One region of the Arthrobacter sp. UCD-GKA genome, then DNA from elsewhere that is predicted to be linked to it. Evidence: riboswitches for the same ligand, from Rfam matches in the RefSeq annotation. Region 1 holds a riboswitch; the other holds the start of a gene.

The links. Region 1 has a riboswitch for thiamine pyrophosphate ahead of BLJ79_RS06395 (3-oxoacyl-ACP reductase). Riboswitches for the same ligand answer to the same signal wherever they lie in the genome.
Region 2: linked by a shared signal. The riboswitch ahead of thiM (hydroxyethylthiazole kinase) and the one ahead of BLJ79_RS06395 (3-oxoacyl-ACP reductase) in region 1 are both predicted to bind thiamine pyrophosphate.

What each region holds. Positions count from the first base shown of each region.
Region 1 covers NZ_MOLR01000004.1:15,529-22,387, forward strand. The annotation lists gene BLJ79_RS06380 (Tex family protein) at 1-1,156, opposite strand, end outside; gene BLJ79_RS06385 (aminopeptidase P family protein) at 1,387-2,814, shown strand; gene BLJ79_RS06390 (metal-dependent hydrolase family protein) at 2,811-4,013, shown strand; TPP riboswitch at 4,093-4,186, shown strand; gene BLJ79_RS06395 (3-oxoacyl-ACP reductase) at 4,264-5,028, shown strand; gene BLJ79_RS06400 (LLM class flavin-dependent oxidoreductase) at 5,044-6,378, shown strand; gene BLJ79_RS06405 (hypothetical protein) at 6,453-6,809, shown strand.
Region 2 covers NZ_MOLR01000012.1:67,068-73,926, forward strand. The annotation lists gene BLJ79_RS18460 (uracil-xanthine permease family protein) at 1-444, opposite strand, end outside; gene thiD (bifunctional hydroxymethylpyrimidine kinase/phosphomethylpyrimidine kinase) at 577-2,151, opposite strand; gene thiE (thiamine phosphate synthase) at 2,148-2,804, opposite strand; gene thiM (hydroxyethylthiazole kinase) at 2,804-3,622, opposite strand; TPP riboswitch at 3,614-3,715, opposite strand; gene BLJ79_RS18480 (aldehyde dehydrogenase family protein) at 3,803-5,266, shown strand; gene pgm (phosphoglucomutase (alpha-D-glucose-1,6-bisphosphate-dependent)) at 5,351-6,859, opposite strand, start outside.

The sequences.
Region 1 (6,859 bases):
CGGCTTGGTTCCACTTGTTCGCCGGGGCATGCGGATAGATCGTGGCGATGTCCACGACCTTCCCGGTGGCATCCACGACGGCGACCTTCACCCCGGTGCGCAGCCCCGGGTCCAGGCCCAGCACCGCGCGGTTTCCGGCCGGGGCCGCGAGCAGCACGTCGCGCAGGTTCGCGGCGAAGACCTTCACGGATGCTTCCTCCGCGGCCTCGAAAAGCCGGGTGCGCAGGTCGGATTCGAGTCGGGCCAGCAGCCGGCCGCGCCAGGCCAGCCGCACGGTTTGGGCCAGCCATTTTCCGGCCGGTGCATCGGCTGCCGCGGTGATGCCCAGGGACTTGGCGACCGCAGCCTCGTAGGAAGCGCGCGCCTCGGCCAGCGCCGCGTCGTCGCGCGGGTCCGCCTCGGCAAGTTCCAGGTCCAGCACGCCCTCGCGTTCCCCGCGCAGCAGCGCCAGGATCCGGTGCGAGGGCTGGGTGGCCACGGGCTGGACGAAATCCTCGTAGTCGGAGAACTTGGCCGCGTCCGCAGCCGGGGCACCTGCCGCGGTCTTCGAGGCGATCTTGCCCCGGGACCACAAGCGCTCCCGCAGGTCGGAGACCAGCACCGCATCCTGGGAGGCCCGCTCGGTGAGGATGGCGCGGGCACCGGCGAGCGCCTCGGTGGCGGCGTTGATCTCGTGCTCCGGGTTCAGGAACGTTGCCCCCAGCGTCTCCGGATCCTGGGACGGATCCTTGATGAGCGAATCGGCTAGCGGTTCAAGGCCGGCCTCGCGGGCGATCTGGGCCTTGGTGCGCCGCTTGGACTTGTAGGGCAGGTAGAGGTCTTCGAGTTCCGCCTTGGTCGTTGCGGCCCCGATCGCGGATTCCAGCTCCTCGGTGAGCTTGCCGGCTTCCGCGATGGCCTTGAGGATTGCGGCCCGCCGTTCCTCGAGTTCGCGCAGGTAACGCAGTCGTTCCTCCAGCATGCGCAATTGCGCATCATCAAGGGTCCCGGTGGCTTCCTTGCGGTACCTGGCAATGAAGGGAACGGTGGATCCGCCATCGAGGAGCTCGATGGCGGCCCTGACTTGCCATGGGGCAACGGGTGCCCCGGCTGTGGAAAGTTCTGCGGCAATGGTCTGGATTATTCGGCTCTGGCTCACCCCTCCAGTTTGCCGCATCCATGCGGGCTGGCCCCAGCGCCGTCGCCGCGTGCCGTGGATGTTTCCCAAAGGCGCCCCGGCACCTCGTCTCCAAGACGACAAGGTGCCGGGGCCCACCAACCTCCACTGGTATGTGATGCTGGATGACATGGGGGTGTGCGTCGAGACCAACACCACCTTTCACCATCGGCACCCTTGAACCGAAAGCCAGAGCAGTCGTGAACACTTCCGAGCAAAAAACAGCCTCCATGCCCGCACCCACCAAGGCCGATCCGAAACTGCCAAGGCTGGCCGAGGTGCCGGCCTTCACGCAATGGATGTCCCAGGGATGGGCCGAGCCCGAACGCACCCCCGCCGCCACACCCGATGCCGCGGCCGCCGCAGCGGACCACCGCACCAGGCTTTCGGCCGCGCTGCCCGGGGTGGCCTTCGTGGTCGCTGCGGGATGGGCACCGGTGCGCAGCAACGACTGCTTCTACGACTACCGGCCGCACTCGGACTTCCTGTGGCTGACCAACTGCCATGCCGAGGGCGCGGTGCTGGTGGGCACCCCGCGAGCCGGCGGCCACGATTACCGACTCTTCGTCCCGGCCCCGGCACTGCCAGGGGACCCTGCGTTCTTCACCAGCGCCGCGCACGGCGAACTCTGGGTCGGTGCCGCCCACGGTCCCACCCACTGGGAAGCGGCCCTGGGCCTTCCAACCTCCCCGCTCGGTGCGCTGGACGAGGCGCTGGCCCGGCTTTCCGGCGCCGAGGCCGCCGGCAACCTTGGATCCTCCATGGTGGCGACGCATTCCCTGAAGCCGTCGGCGGTGCTTCGCCGCACACTGGCCGAGCTGCGGCTGCTGAAGGACGCATGGGAGATCACCGAGCTGCGCAACTCCGTCACCCACACCATCGAGGGCTTCTCCCAGGTCATCAACCAGATCCCCACCGCCATCGCCGGCGGCGGGGAACGCTGGTTGCAGGGCACCTTCGACCGGGTCGCCCGCCACCACGGACACGGCCCGGGCTATGCCACCATCGTGGGTTCCGCCCACCATGCACCGACGCTTCACTGGGTTCGCTGCGACGGACCGGTCGTCGAATCCGAGATGCTGCTGCTGGACATGGGAGTGGAGGAGAACAGCTTCTACACCGCGGATGTCACCCGCACCTTCCCGGCCAACGGCCGCTTCACCACCGCCCAGCGCGAGGTCCACGACCTGGTGGAAAAGGCGCACCGCGCCGGCCTGGCCCAGATCACCCCCGGCAAGGACTTCACCGCCTTCCACACCTCCATCATGGAGGTCATCGCCAACGGCCTGAGCGACTGGGACATGCTCCCGGTTTCCGTCGACGAGGCGCTCTCCCCTGCCGGCCAGCACCACCGCCGCTGGCTGGTCTGCGGGGTGGGCCACCACCTGGGCCTGGACGTGCACGACTGCTCCTCCGCTTCCTACGAGGAATACCAAGGTGCGGTGCTACAGGAAAACATGGTGCTCACCGTGGAACCCGGCCTCTATTTCCACCAGCACGACGAAATGGTCCCGCCGGAACTGCGCGGCATGGGCGTGCGCCTGGAGGACGACCTGTTGGTCACCGCCACCGGCCACGAGAACCTTTCGGACCCGCTGCCGATCGATGCCAACGGCATCGAAGCCTGGATGGCAGCACAGGCAGGGGCCAAGGCATGAGCCCCGCATCTGTCCTGACCGTCACCGATGCGCTGGTCTTTGACGGCGAAAATCCTGAGCTCGTCCGCGGCAACGTGACCTTCAAGGATGGACTTATCACGGCCATCGGCGCCCAGGAAGAAGGTGAGCTGCTCGACGCCGCCGGCAAGGTCCTGGTCCCCGGGCTCATCGATGCCCACTTCCACGCCTATGCAATCTCCCTTGACGGATTCCGCAACGAGCGCGGCCCGCTCTCCTTCGCGGCCCTGGCCGGGGCCAAGCGCCTGGGCGAGGCCCTGTCCCGCGGCTTCACCACCGTGCGTGACGTCGCAGGCGGGGACATCGGCCTGTCCAGCGCCATCAAAGCCGGGTTGCTGGACTCCCCGCGCTACTTCTACACCGGCCCGGCGCTGAGCCAGACCGGCGGGCACGGCGACCCGCGCGAGGCGGACGTGGATGTCTGCTTCGGCCACGGCCACATGTGCGAGGTCGTCGACGGGATCGAGCCGCTGCGCGTGGCCGTGCGCGAACGCCTGCGCACCGGCGCCCACGCCATCAAGATGATGGCCAGCGGCGGCGTGGTCTCGCTGACAGACCCGCTGGCCATCCCGCAGTACTCGGACGAGGAAATCGCCGTGGTGGTCGCCGAGGCAACCCGCCGGGGTTCCTACGTCGCGGCCCACGCCTACTCGCCAGCGGCCATTGCCCACTCGGTGCGCAACGGCGTGCGTTCGATCGAGCACGGCAACCTGCTCGATGCGCGCACCGCAGCGTTGATGGCCGAGCACGGTGCCTATCTGGTGCCCACGCTGGCCGCCTACGCGGCCATGGACCGCCGCGGGGACGAGGTCGGCCTGTCGGAGGTCTCCAAGGCCAAGAACCTGGAGGTCCTCACCGCCGGCGGCGAGGCCATCAAGCTTGCGCTGGCCGCCGGCATCCCGGTGGGCTTCGGCTCGGACCTGATGGGAGACCTTGCGGATGAGCAGCTCAACGGCTTGGCCCTGCAGATCGAGGCCGTGGGGGTCTTTGAGACGCTGCGCTCGGCCACGAGCGTGAACGCCGCGCTGCTGCAGGAACCGACACTTGGACGCCTGGCCCCGGGCATGGCCGGGGATGCGCTGCTGCTGGACGGAAATCCCTTCGAGGATGCCTCGGTGCTCTATGACGAGTCCCGGCCGCGCACGATCATCCAGGGCGGGCGCATGCATTCGGCTTCATGACCGGGGCGAACACCAGCAGTACGACCGGCACGGCGTCGCTGATTGGGGATTGGCTTGGGGCGGTGCTAGGTTGGCCGTAGGACTCGACACGGGGTGCCGCCTGGCGGCTGAGAGATAGACCCGTTGAACCTGATCTCGATAATCCGAGCGAAGGGATGCCGGTCCGGCATGACGCATGGTGGCGCCCCGCTTTTGGGTACCTCGTGGCAGTTCCATGGCATCCTTTCGCTCCAACGAAAGGTGCAAGAGAATGCTCATCAAGGACCAAATCGTACTTGTCACCGGTGCCGGCCGCGGCCTGGGCACCGACCTGGCCCGCGCCTTCGCCCGCGAGGGCGCACGGCTCGTGCTGAACTACCGCTCCAGTGAGGCCGGGGCCCAGGAACTGGCCGCAGAGTTCGGGGAGGATCGCGCGATTGCGATACGAGCCGACGTCTCGGAACCCGAACAGGTCGCCGAGCTGGTCGCCACTGCGCAGGAACACTTTGGCGCCCCTATCACCACGGTGATCAACAATGCCCTGCCGGACTTTTCCTTCAACGGCGATGCCCGCTCCAAGGCGGACGGGATCGGGTACACGGAATTCGGGGCGCAATTCACCGGCATCATCGGCGGAGCATTGAACACCATCCAGGCGACCTTGCCGGGCATGAAATCCGCAGGCTTCGGCAACATCGTCAACATCGGAACGAACCTCTTCCAGAACCCCGTGGTCCCGTACCACGACTACACCGCGGCCAAGGCGGCACTGCTGTCGCTGACCCGCACGTTCGCGTCGGACCTGGGCCCCGAGAACATCCGCGTCAACATGATCTCCGGAGGCCTGCTGCGCACCACCGATGCCTCGGCGGCCACCCCGGAGGAGGTCTTTGACCTGATTGCCGGTTCCACTCCCCTGCGCCGGGTCACCTCCCCGGCGGAGTTCGCCGATGCCGCCCTGCTCTTTGCCTCGCCCTGGTCGCGGGCGGTGACCGGGCAGAACCTGGTGGTCGACGGCGGCCTGGTGATGAATTAGGAGGAGGGCAAAACCATGGATTCGACACGCCAACTGCACCTGAACGCCTTCATCTACGGTGCCGGCCACCACACCATGGGGTGGCGCCACCCCGACTCCAGCGCCGACCGCGTCGGCGACATCGCCTACTACGAGGAACTGGCCCGGCTGGCCGAACGTGGTTGCCTGGATGCGGTGTTCTTTGCCGACGGGCAAAGCGTCAACCACGAGTACGCGGCGGGAATCCCCTGGTTCCTCGAACCGGTGACCGCGCTGAGCGCCATGGCGCGGGCCACCGAGCATATTGGTCTGGTCACCACGATCTCTGCGAGCTTCTACACCCCGTTCCATGTCGCCCGGCTGCTGGCGTCCCTCGACCACATCAGTGCGGGCCGCTCGGGCATCAACGTGGTGACCTCCATGTTCGACGCCGAGGCCCGCAACCACGGGATGGATGCCTTGCCGGGGCACGCACAACGCTACGAACGTGCCGAGGAGTTCATGGACGCGGTGCAGGGACTGTGGGATTCGTGGTCGGATTCGGCACTGGTGGTCGACCGTGAGGCCGGCCAATACCTCGATCCCTCCCAGATCCGCCCGATCAACCACCGCGGCAACCATTTCACGGTTGCCGGCCCGCTGACCGTCCCGCGGTGCCCGCAGGGGCGTCCGGTGCTTTTCCAGGCCGGATCCTCGGAGGCCGGGCGTTCCTTTGCCGCCCGGTACGCCGAAGCGATCTACTCGGTTTCCTGGGACCGGGAATCGGCCCTGGAATATGCCGCGGACATGCGGAGGCGGTTGGAACTTGTGGGGCGGGCCGGGAATTCGGTGCCTATCCTTCCCGGGCTGGTCACCTACATCGGGGCGAGCCGGGAGGAAGCCCGGGAAAAGAAGGCCGCTTTGGATTCCTACCTGGATCTCGACTCGGCCATCACCCAACTGAACATGTTCACGGGCCAGGACTACACCTCGCATCCTTTGGATGGGCCGGTGCCTGGGCTGCCGCCGGCCGAAGGGTTCTCCGGACCGCAGGGCCGCTACCTCACGGTGCAACGCATCATCGAAACGAAGCAGCCCACGCTTCGCGAGTTGCTGGGATTCCTGGCGGCCGGCGGCGGCCATGCCACCATGATCGGCACGCCCACCGAGGTCGCCGACGAAATCGAGGAGTGGTTCACCACAGGTGCCTGCGACGGCTTCAATCTCATGTGCCCCAGCTTCCCGGCGGGGCTAGATGACTTCGTGGCACTCGTGGTGCCGATCTTGCAGGCACGTGGCCTTTTCCGCACGTCATACCCGGGCAGGACCCTGCGCGAAACCCTGGGCCTGTCCAGGCCTGCACGTCTGGAGAACGTACCGGTTTCGGGCTGATCGCCCGTGCCCGCAGGTGGGAGGCCTCGGAGTTCCCGGCGTTCTCCCACCTTCGAGCCACTACGATGGAACGCATGAGATTTTCACGTTCCAAAAATGCCTTGCTCCTTTCCGCTGCCGTCCTGCTGCTCTCCGTGAGCGGTTGCGCGACCATCGCCGACACCGCTTCCTCCGCGGCGTCCTCGGCAGCAACCCAGCTGGCCGATGGGGCAAAGAAGGAGCTCATCAAGAAGGTGTGTGCACCGATCAAGGACGGCAGCATCAACGCCTCCGACCTCAAGGTCGTCTCGTCCATGGTGGACGCGGTCCGCGAGGGTGGCCTGCCCCAGGAAATCGTCAGTGCACTCGATGATGTGGCGGCCTCAGGCGACAAGGTTCCCGCCGATGTCCAGGCCAGGCTCGTCACCGCCTGCGACAACGCACTTGCCTGAGCCGGCACAGGTGTGTTGCAACAACCGCGGCGAAGTCCCCGCGCTGACTA
Region 2 (6,859 bases), on a different contig from region 1:
GACGATGGTGCCCATGACCACCGGGGGCATCAGTGCGTGGATCCAGCCGGTTCCGGCCTTCTGCACGATGAGCCCCACGATGAACAGGCAGGCGCCGGCCATCACGATCCCGCCCAGGGCACCGCCCATCCCGTGCGTGGCCATGGCCCCGGTGACCGGCGCGATGAACGCGAAGGAGGACCCCAGGTAGGAGGGCACGCGACCCGCGGTGATGATCAGGAACAAAAGGGTGCCGACGCCGGTGAACAGCAGCGTGGTGGTGACCGGGAAGCCGGTGATGGTCGGCACCAGCACCGTGGCGCCGAACATCGCCATGACGTGCTGGACTCCCACGCCGACGGTCTGCGCCCAGGCGAGGCGCTCGTCGGGGGCCACCACCGTTCCGGGGGAGATGGACTTGCCGTCGCCGTGCAGGCGCCAGCCGATGCCGAATCGGTTGCTCATGGGGTGGGGCCTTCCGGGAAGGGGCGGGAGTCGGGCGTCGGGGGCGCGCGGTGCACAGCGCAAAACCCCCTCGTGCATTTTACCCGCCCGCCGCCCGGGGCCGGTGCCCCGGCACGTCCCGCCCCCGCGCGGCTACCGGGCAGCGACCGGTTCGCCGTGCCCGGCGGCGTCCGGGGCAAGGTGCCCGGACGCGCGCCGGGGTCCCGCTGCCGCCTCCGGGGCGTCGGCGGCGGTCTGCGCGAAGAACGCCAGCTCGTGGGCGCTGGAGGCCTCGAACGCACGCCACATCGCCGCCCGGGTGCGGGCATCGGCGCCCGCGTGCACAGCGGCCACCAGGTCGATGGCCGCCGCGGTGGCGGCGTCGAACTCCGGGGAGGAATAGGTGGCCAGCCAGTCGGCGTACGGGTGGCGGTCGTGGTTGGCCGCGGCCAACCGGGTGCCGGTGTCCTGGTAGATCCAGAAGCAGGGCAGCAACGCGGCGGTGAGCACCGCATAGTCGTCCCCGGCGGCCAGCAGGTGGTTCAGGTACGCGGTGGTGGTTGCCGAGGGCTCCGGGACCCGTTCGTCGAGCCGCCCGCGGTGCAGCTTCAGCTCCTCCTCGAGGCAGCCGCTGGCGGCCGCCGCCCAGAAGCGCTGCGAGGCGGTGTCCGGGGCCAGTTCCGCGGCCCGCGACATGGACCGCGCATAGGTGCGCAGGTACAGGGCGTCCTGGCCCAGGTAGTCCTCGAAGTGGGCCCGGGCCAGCGACCCGTCCTTCAGGGCGCGGATGAAGCCCAGCTCGTCGATGCCCGCGCGGATCGGGGCGATCCGTTCCCACCACTGCGCCAGCGGGTCCCCGGCCTGCGCCGGGCGCACCCCGTCCCAGAGCGCGGCGAAGTGGTTGACCGGGCCGTGCCCGGATCCGACGGACAGCTCGTCCGCGCGGGAGATGGCATCGGACAGCCAGTCCTTGGCACGGCGCAGCGCCGTGCCCCAGTTCCCGGTGCGCGCGTAATGCGTGGCCAGTGCGGCCGAGAGCGAGCAGCCGGTGCCGTGCGTGTTGCCGGTGGCGTGGCGCTCGGATTCGACCTCTAGCAGCACCCCGCCGGCGTCGATGAGCGCGTCGCGGCAGCGCTGGGTGGCCAGGTGCCCGCCCTTGGCCAGCACCAGCACGTCGTATTCCGCCGCGAGCATGCGTGCCTGGGACACCGCCGAGTCCCAGTCGGTGGCCTCGGGGCCGCGGGCCAGCACCGCGAGCTCGGGGATGTTGGGGGTGATCACGTCGGCATGGATGAAGAGCCGGCGCAGCGCCGCATCGGCGGCCGCATCCAGCAGCGAATCCCCGCTGGTGGCCACCATCACCGGGTCAAGCACGACGGCCGGCACGCGTCCGCCGGGGGCGCCGGGGGCGCCGGCGGCACCGCGGATTGTGGCCAGCCAGGTTCCCAGCTCGTCGATGACCTGGGCGTTGGCCAGCATCCCGATCTTGATCGCGTCGATGGAGATGTCCTCGGAGATCGCAAGCAGCTGCTCGGTGAGGAAGCCGGCCGGGGGCACGTGCACGGCGCGCACGCCGCGGGTGTTTTGGGCGGTCAGCGCGCTGACCGCCGCCATCCCGTAGCCGCCGGCGGCCGCGATGGACTTCAGGTCGGCCTGGATCCCGGCGCCCCCGGAGGGGTCGGAGCCGGCGATGGACAGGATGTTCTTGGTGGAATTCATGGTGTTCATGGCGTTTCCCCTTCCCAGAGGCTGATCAGGTCGGCGGTTGCGGCGCGCGGGTCATCCGCGGCGCAGATCGCCCGCACCACGGCCATCGAGGCGGCCCCGGCGGACCGAACGGCCGGGACGTCGGTGGCGTCGAGCCCGCCGATGGCGACCACGGGTGCATTGCTGCGGGCCACGGCGGCGGCCAGGCCCCCGTAGCCCAGCGGCTCCGGGTGGTCCTTCTTCGTCGGGGTCGCATGCACGGCGCCGACGCCCAGGTAGTCGATGGTGCCCGGGGCAAGCGCGTTGAGTTCGTTGGCCGCGTCGATCTCGCCGGCGGTGGAGGCGGATAGCCCGAGCACGGCGTGCGGCCCGATCAGCGTGCGGACCAGGTCCGCGGGGATGTCTGATTGGCCGATGTGCACACCCTGCACGTCGGCGCCGCGGGCCCGTGCGGCCAGGTACACGTCGATGCGGTCGTTGACCAGCAGGGTGGCCCGCCCGGAGGTGTGCTTGGCGCAGCTTTCCACGGTGTCGACGAATTCCCCGGCGGGCAGGTCCTTGCAGCGCAGCTGGATCGTGGTGATCCCGCCGGCCACCGCTGCGGCGGCGATGTCTTCGAGCGGGCGTCCGGCGGTGGAATTCGAGTCGAGGACCAGGTAGATTCCGGAGGCCATCAGGACAGCACCGCCGTGGCCGCGAGGTCGGCCGGGGCCAGCGCGTGCAGGGCGTCGAGGAAATGCACAGCGAAGCTTCCCGGCCCCGAGCTTGCCGCTGCGGCCCGTTCGGCGGCGGCGGAGTAGAACGCGTGGGCCGCGACGGTGGCCAACAGCGGGTCCCGGACCACGGGCAGGAAGGCCGCGCAGATCGCGCCCAGCGCGCACCCGCCGCCGGTCACCAGGGTGAGCATCTTGCTTCCGCCATGAACGTAGATGGTGCGCGCCCCGTCGGTCACCAGGTCCGCCTCCCCGGAGACGGCCACCACGGCGCCGCTGCGCAAGGCCAGGGAGCGGGCCGCGGCGGCGGCCGAATCGACCGTGTCGGTGGCCTCCACCCCGCGCCCGCCGGACCCGGCCTCGGCGAGCACCATGATCTCCGAGGCGTTGCCGCGGATCACCGTGGGGGAGACATCGCGCAGTCCCAGGGCGAAGTCGGTGCGCACGCGCAGCGACCCGACGGCCACCGGATCCAGCACCCAGCCGGTTTCCGCGGCGTTGGCGGCGGCCACCGCCTCGGCCATGGCGGCGCGCTGCTCGGAATGGGGGGTGCCCAGGTTCACCAGCACCGCGGAGGCCACCGACGCGAATCCGCCGGCCTCCCCGGGCACGTCGACCATCGCGGGGGAGGCCCCGGCGGCCAGCAGCACGTTGGCGGTGAAGTTGGTGACCACGGTGTTGGTCAACACCTGCACCAAGGGGGTGGAGGCGCGCAGCGCGCCCAGGGCATCGGCGAGCTCGCCGGGTGAAAAAACAATTGAAGGCGCCATGGATCCCATGAGCAACATCCCTCCGCTAGTACGAACTAGTTCAGGTTCTACGGGTCTTATCTCAGTCGGATCGCTGGCGCGCCGACACCCCGTGTCACTAGGCGCGAGCCTATCCCACCGCACGGGCGGGGCGTCAACTGCGCGTCGCGGCCTGTCGCGGCCCACGCGCACGCCGTATACGCTCTAGGCATGGGCATCACCGAGAATCCGCATCCATCCACCGCGCCGCGCGAGTCGCGCGCACTGAGCGAGCTCGAGCTGCCGCCGGTGGTGCCCGAGTCGCCTGAAAACATCGTGGAGATCGTCGCTTCGATGCACGACGTGGTCGCCACCCGGCTGGCCCACCCGCGGCGCTTCCGCGCCTCCCAGCTCAAGGCCCTGGAGCGGATGCTGGAGGCGCACGAGCAGGACTTCGTCGATGCGCTGGCCGATGACCTGGGCAAGAGCGGGGCCGAGGCGAGGATGACCGAGGTCGACATGGTGCGTGCCGAAATCGACCACGCGCAGCTGCACCTCTCCGAATGGATGGAGTCCAAGGCGGTCAAGATCCCGCTCGCGCTGCACCCGGCGGCAGCCAAGATCGAGCCGCAGCCGCTGGGCGTGGTGCTGGTCATCGGTGCCTGGAACTACCCGCTGCAATTGATCCTCGCCCCGCTGGTCGCCTCCATTGCCGCCGGCAACGTCACGGTGCTCAAGCCCTCGGAGCTGGCCCCGGCCACCAGCGCGCTGCTCGGGCGGCTCGTTCCGCAATTCATGGACCGGCGGGCGTGCGCCGTGGTCCAGGGCGGCGCGTCGACCTCCAAGGTCCTGCTGGAACAACACTTCGACCACATCTTCTACACCGGCGGGGAACGCGTGGGGAAGATCGTGGCCCGCGCGGCGGCCGAGCACCTGACCCCGGTGACCCTGGAGCTGGGCGGCAAGTCCCCGGCCGTGGTCATGGACGGGTCCTCGGCGGCGGTCGCCCGCCGGCTGGCGTTCGGGAAGTTCATGAATGCCGGGCAGACCTGCGTGGCGCCGGACTACGTGCTGGCGGTGGGGGACGCGGCGCGGAACCTGGAAAAGCAGCTGTCAAAGGCCATCACGGGGTTCTACGGGAAGAATCCGCTGGCCAGCCGCGACTACGGGCGGATCGTGAACACGGCGCACTTCCAGCGCCTGGTGGCCATGCTGGGCGACGGGGACGTGGTCGTCGGAGGCGGGTACGACGAGGACACGCTGCAGATCGAACCGACGGTGATCACCAACGTGCACCCGGACTCGGCCCTGCTGCGCGAGGAGATCTTCGGCCCGATCCTGCCGGTCATCGCGGTGGACAGCTTCGATGCCGCCGTTCGCTTCATCAACGCGCGTCCCACCCCGCTGGTCGCCTACCTGTTTTCCGAGAACCCGCGGCTGCAGTCGTCCTTCGGGGACCAGGTGCGCGCCGGGGCCATCGTGCACAACGCGCCGAGCCTGCACCTGGCCGTCCCCTCGCTTCCGTTCGGGGGCGTGGGAGCCTCCGGCATGGGTGCCTACCACGGGCGGCATGGGTTCGAGCGGCTCTCGCAGATGCGCGCGGTGATGGGCAAGACCACGGTGGTGGACACGCTCAAGGCCGTCTACCCGCCGTACACCTGGGCCAAGTCAAAGATCATCAAACGCCTGATGTAGACATGCCCGGGATCGCATACCTGTAGGTGGTCGGCTGTTTCGGGGCGGGTGCGGTGTGGCCGCGCCCGCCCCGCACCACCTGGCTCAGCCCAGGACGGTGTCCACGATGGTCCTGGCCTCGTCCTGCACCCGGGCCAGGTGCTCGGCGCCCAGGAACGACTCGGCGTAGATCTTGTACTTGTCCTCGGTGCCCGAGGGGCGCGCGGCGAACCAGGCGTTTTGGGTGGTGACCTTCAGCCCGCCGATCTTTGCCCCGTTGCCCGGCGCCTCGGTCAGCCGCGCGGTGATCTTTTCACCGGCCAGCGAATCGGCGGTGACGTCGCTGGCGGACAGGTTCGCCAGACGGGCCCTCTGGTCCCGGTCCGCGGCGGCGTCCAGGCGCGCATAGCTGGGGGCCCCGTGCTCGGCGGCCAGCGCCGCGTAGTGCTTGGACGGGGAGGAGCCGGTGACCGCGGTGATCTCGCTGGCCAGCAGCGCCAGCAGGATCCCGTCCTTGTCGGTGGTCCAGGTGCGCCCGTCGCGGCGCAGGAACGAGGCACCGGCCGATTCCTCGCCGCCGAAGGCACCGGTTCCGTTCAGCAGGCCCGGCACGAACCACTTGAAGCCCACCGGGACCTCCACCAGGGTGCGCCCAAGCTTCGCGGCCACCCTGTCGATCATCGAGGAGGACACCAGGGTCTTGCCGATCCCGGCGTCCGTGGACCAGCCGGTGCGGTGGGTGTAGAGGTATTCGATGGCCACGGCCAGGAAGTGGTTGGGGTTCATCAGCCCGGCATCCGGGGTGACGATGCCATGGCGGTCGGCGTCCGCGTCGTTGCCCGTGGAGATGTCATAGGCGTCGCGCGCGGCGACCAGCGAGGCCATCGCGTGGGCCGAGGAGCAATCCATGCGGATCTTCCCGTCGGTGTCCAGGGTCATGAACGCAAAGCGCGGGTCCACCCCGGGGTTCACCACGGTCAAATCCAGCCGGTGCCGCTCGGCGATCGCGCCCCAGTAGTCCACCGCGGCACCGCCCATCGGGTCCGCGCCGATGCGCAGCCCCGAGGCGCGGATCGCGTCGAGATCCAGCACCGAGGGCAGGTCGTCGACGTAGGAGGCGAGGAAGTCGAAGGCACCGATCTTGCCACCCAGGCGCGCGGCGCCCAGCGAGGTGCGCTTGACCCCGTCCAGCTTGGCCTCCAGCAGCTCGTTGGCGCGGTTCGCGATCCAGGACGTGGCATCGGTGTCGGCCGGTCCGCCGTGCGGCGGGTTGTACTTCAGCCCGCCGTCGGCCGGCGGGTTGTGCGAGGGGGTGATGATGATGCCGTCGGCGCGCGGCGCATCGGGGTTGGCGTTGTGCGCCAGGATGGCGTGGCTCAGGGCGGGGGTGGGGGTCCAGCCGGTGCGCGCGTCGGCGAGGATCGGCACGTCGTTGCCGGCCAGCACCTCCAGCACCGTGTCCTGTGCGGGATCCGAGAGCGCGTGGGTGTCCTTGCCGACAAACAGCGGGCCGGTGATGCCCGCGGCGCGCCGGTATTCGACGATTCCCTGGGTGATGGCGGCGATGTGGTCCTCGTTGAAGGAGCCGTTCATCGAGGTGCCGCGGTGTCCGGA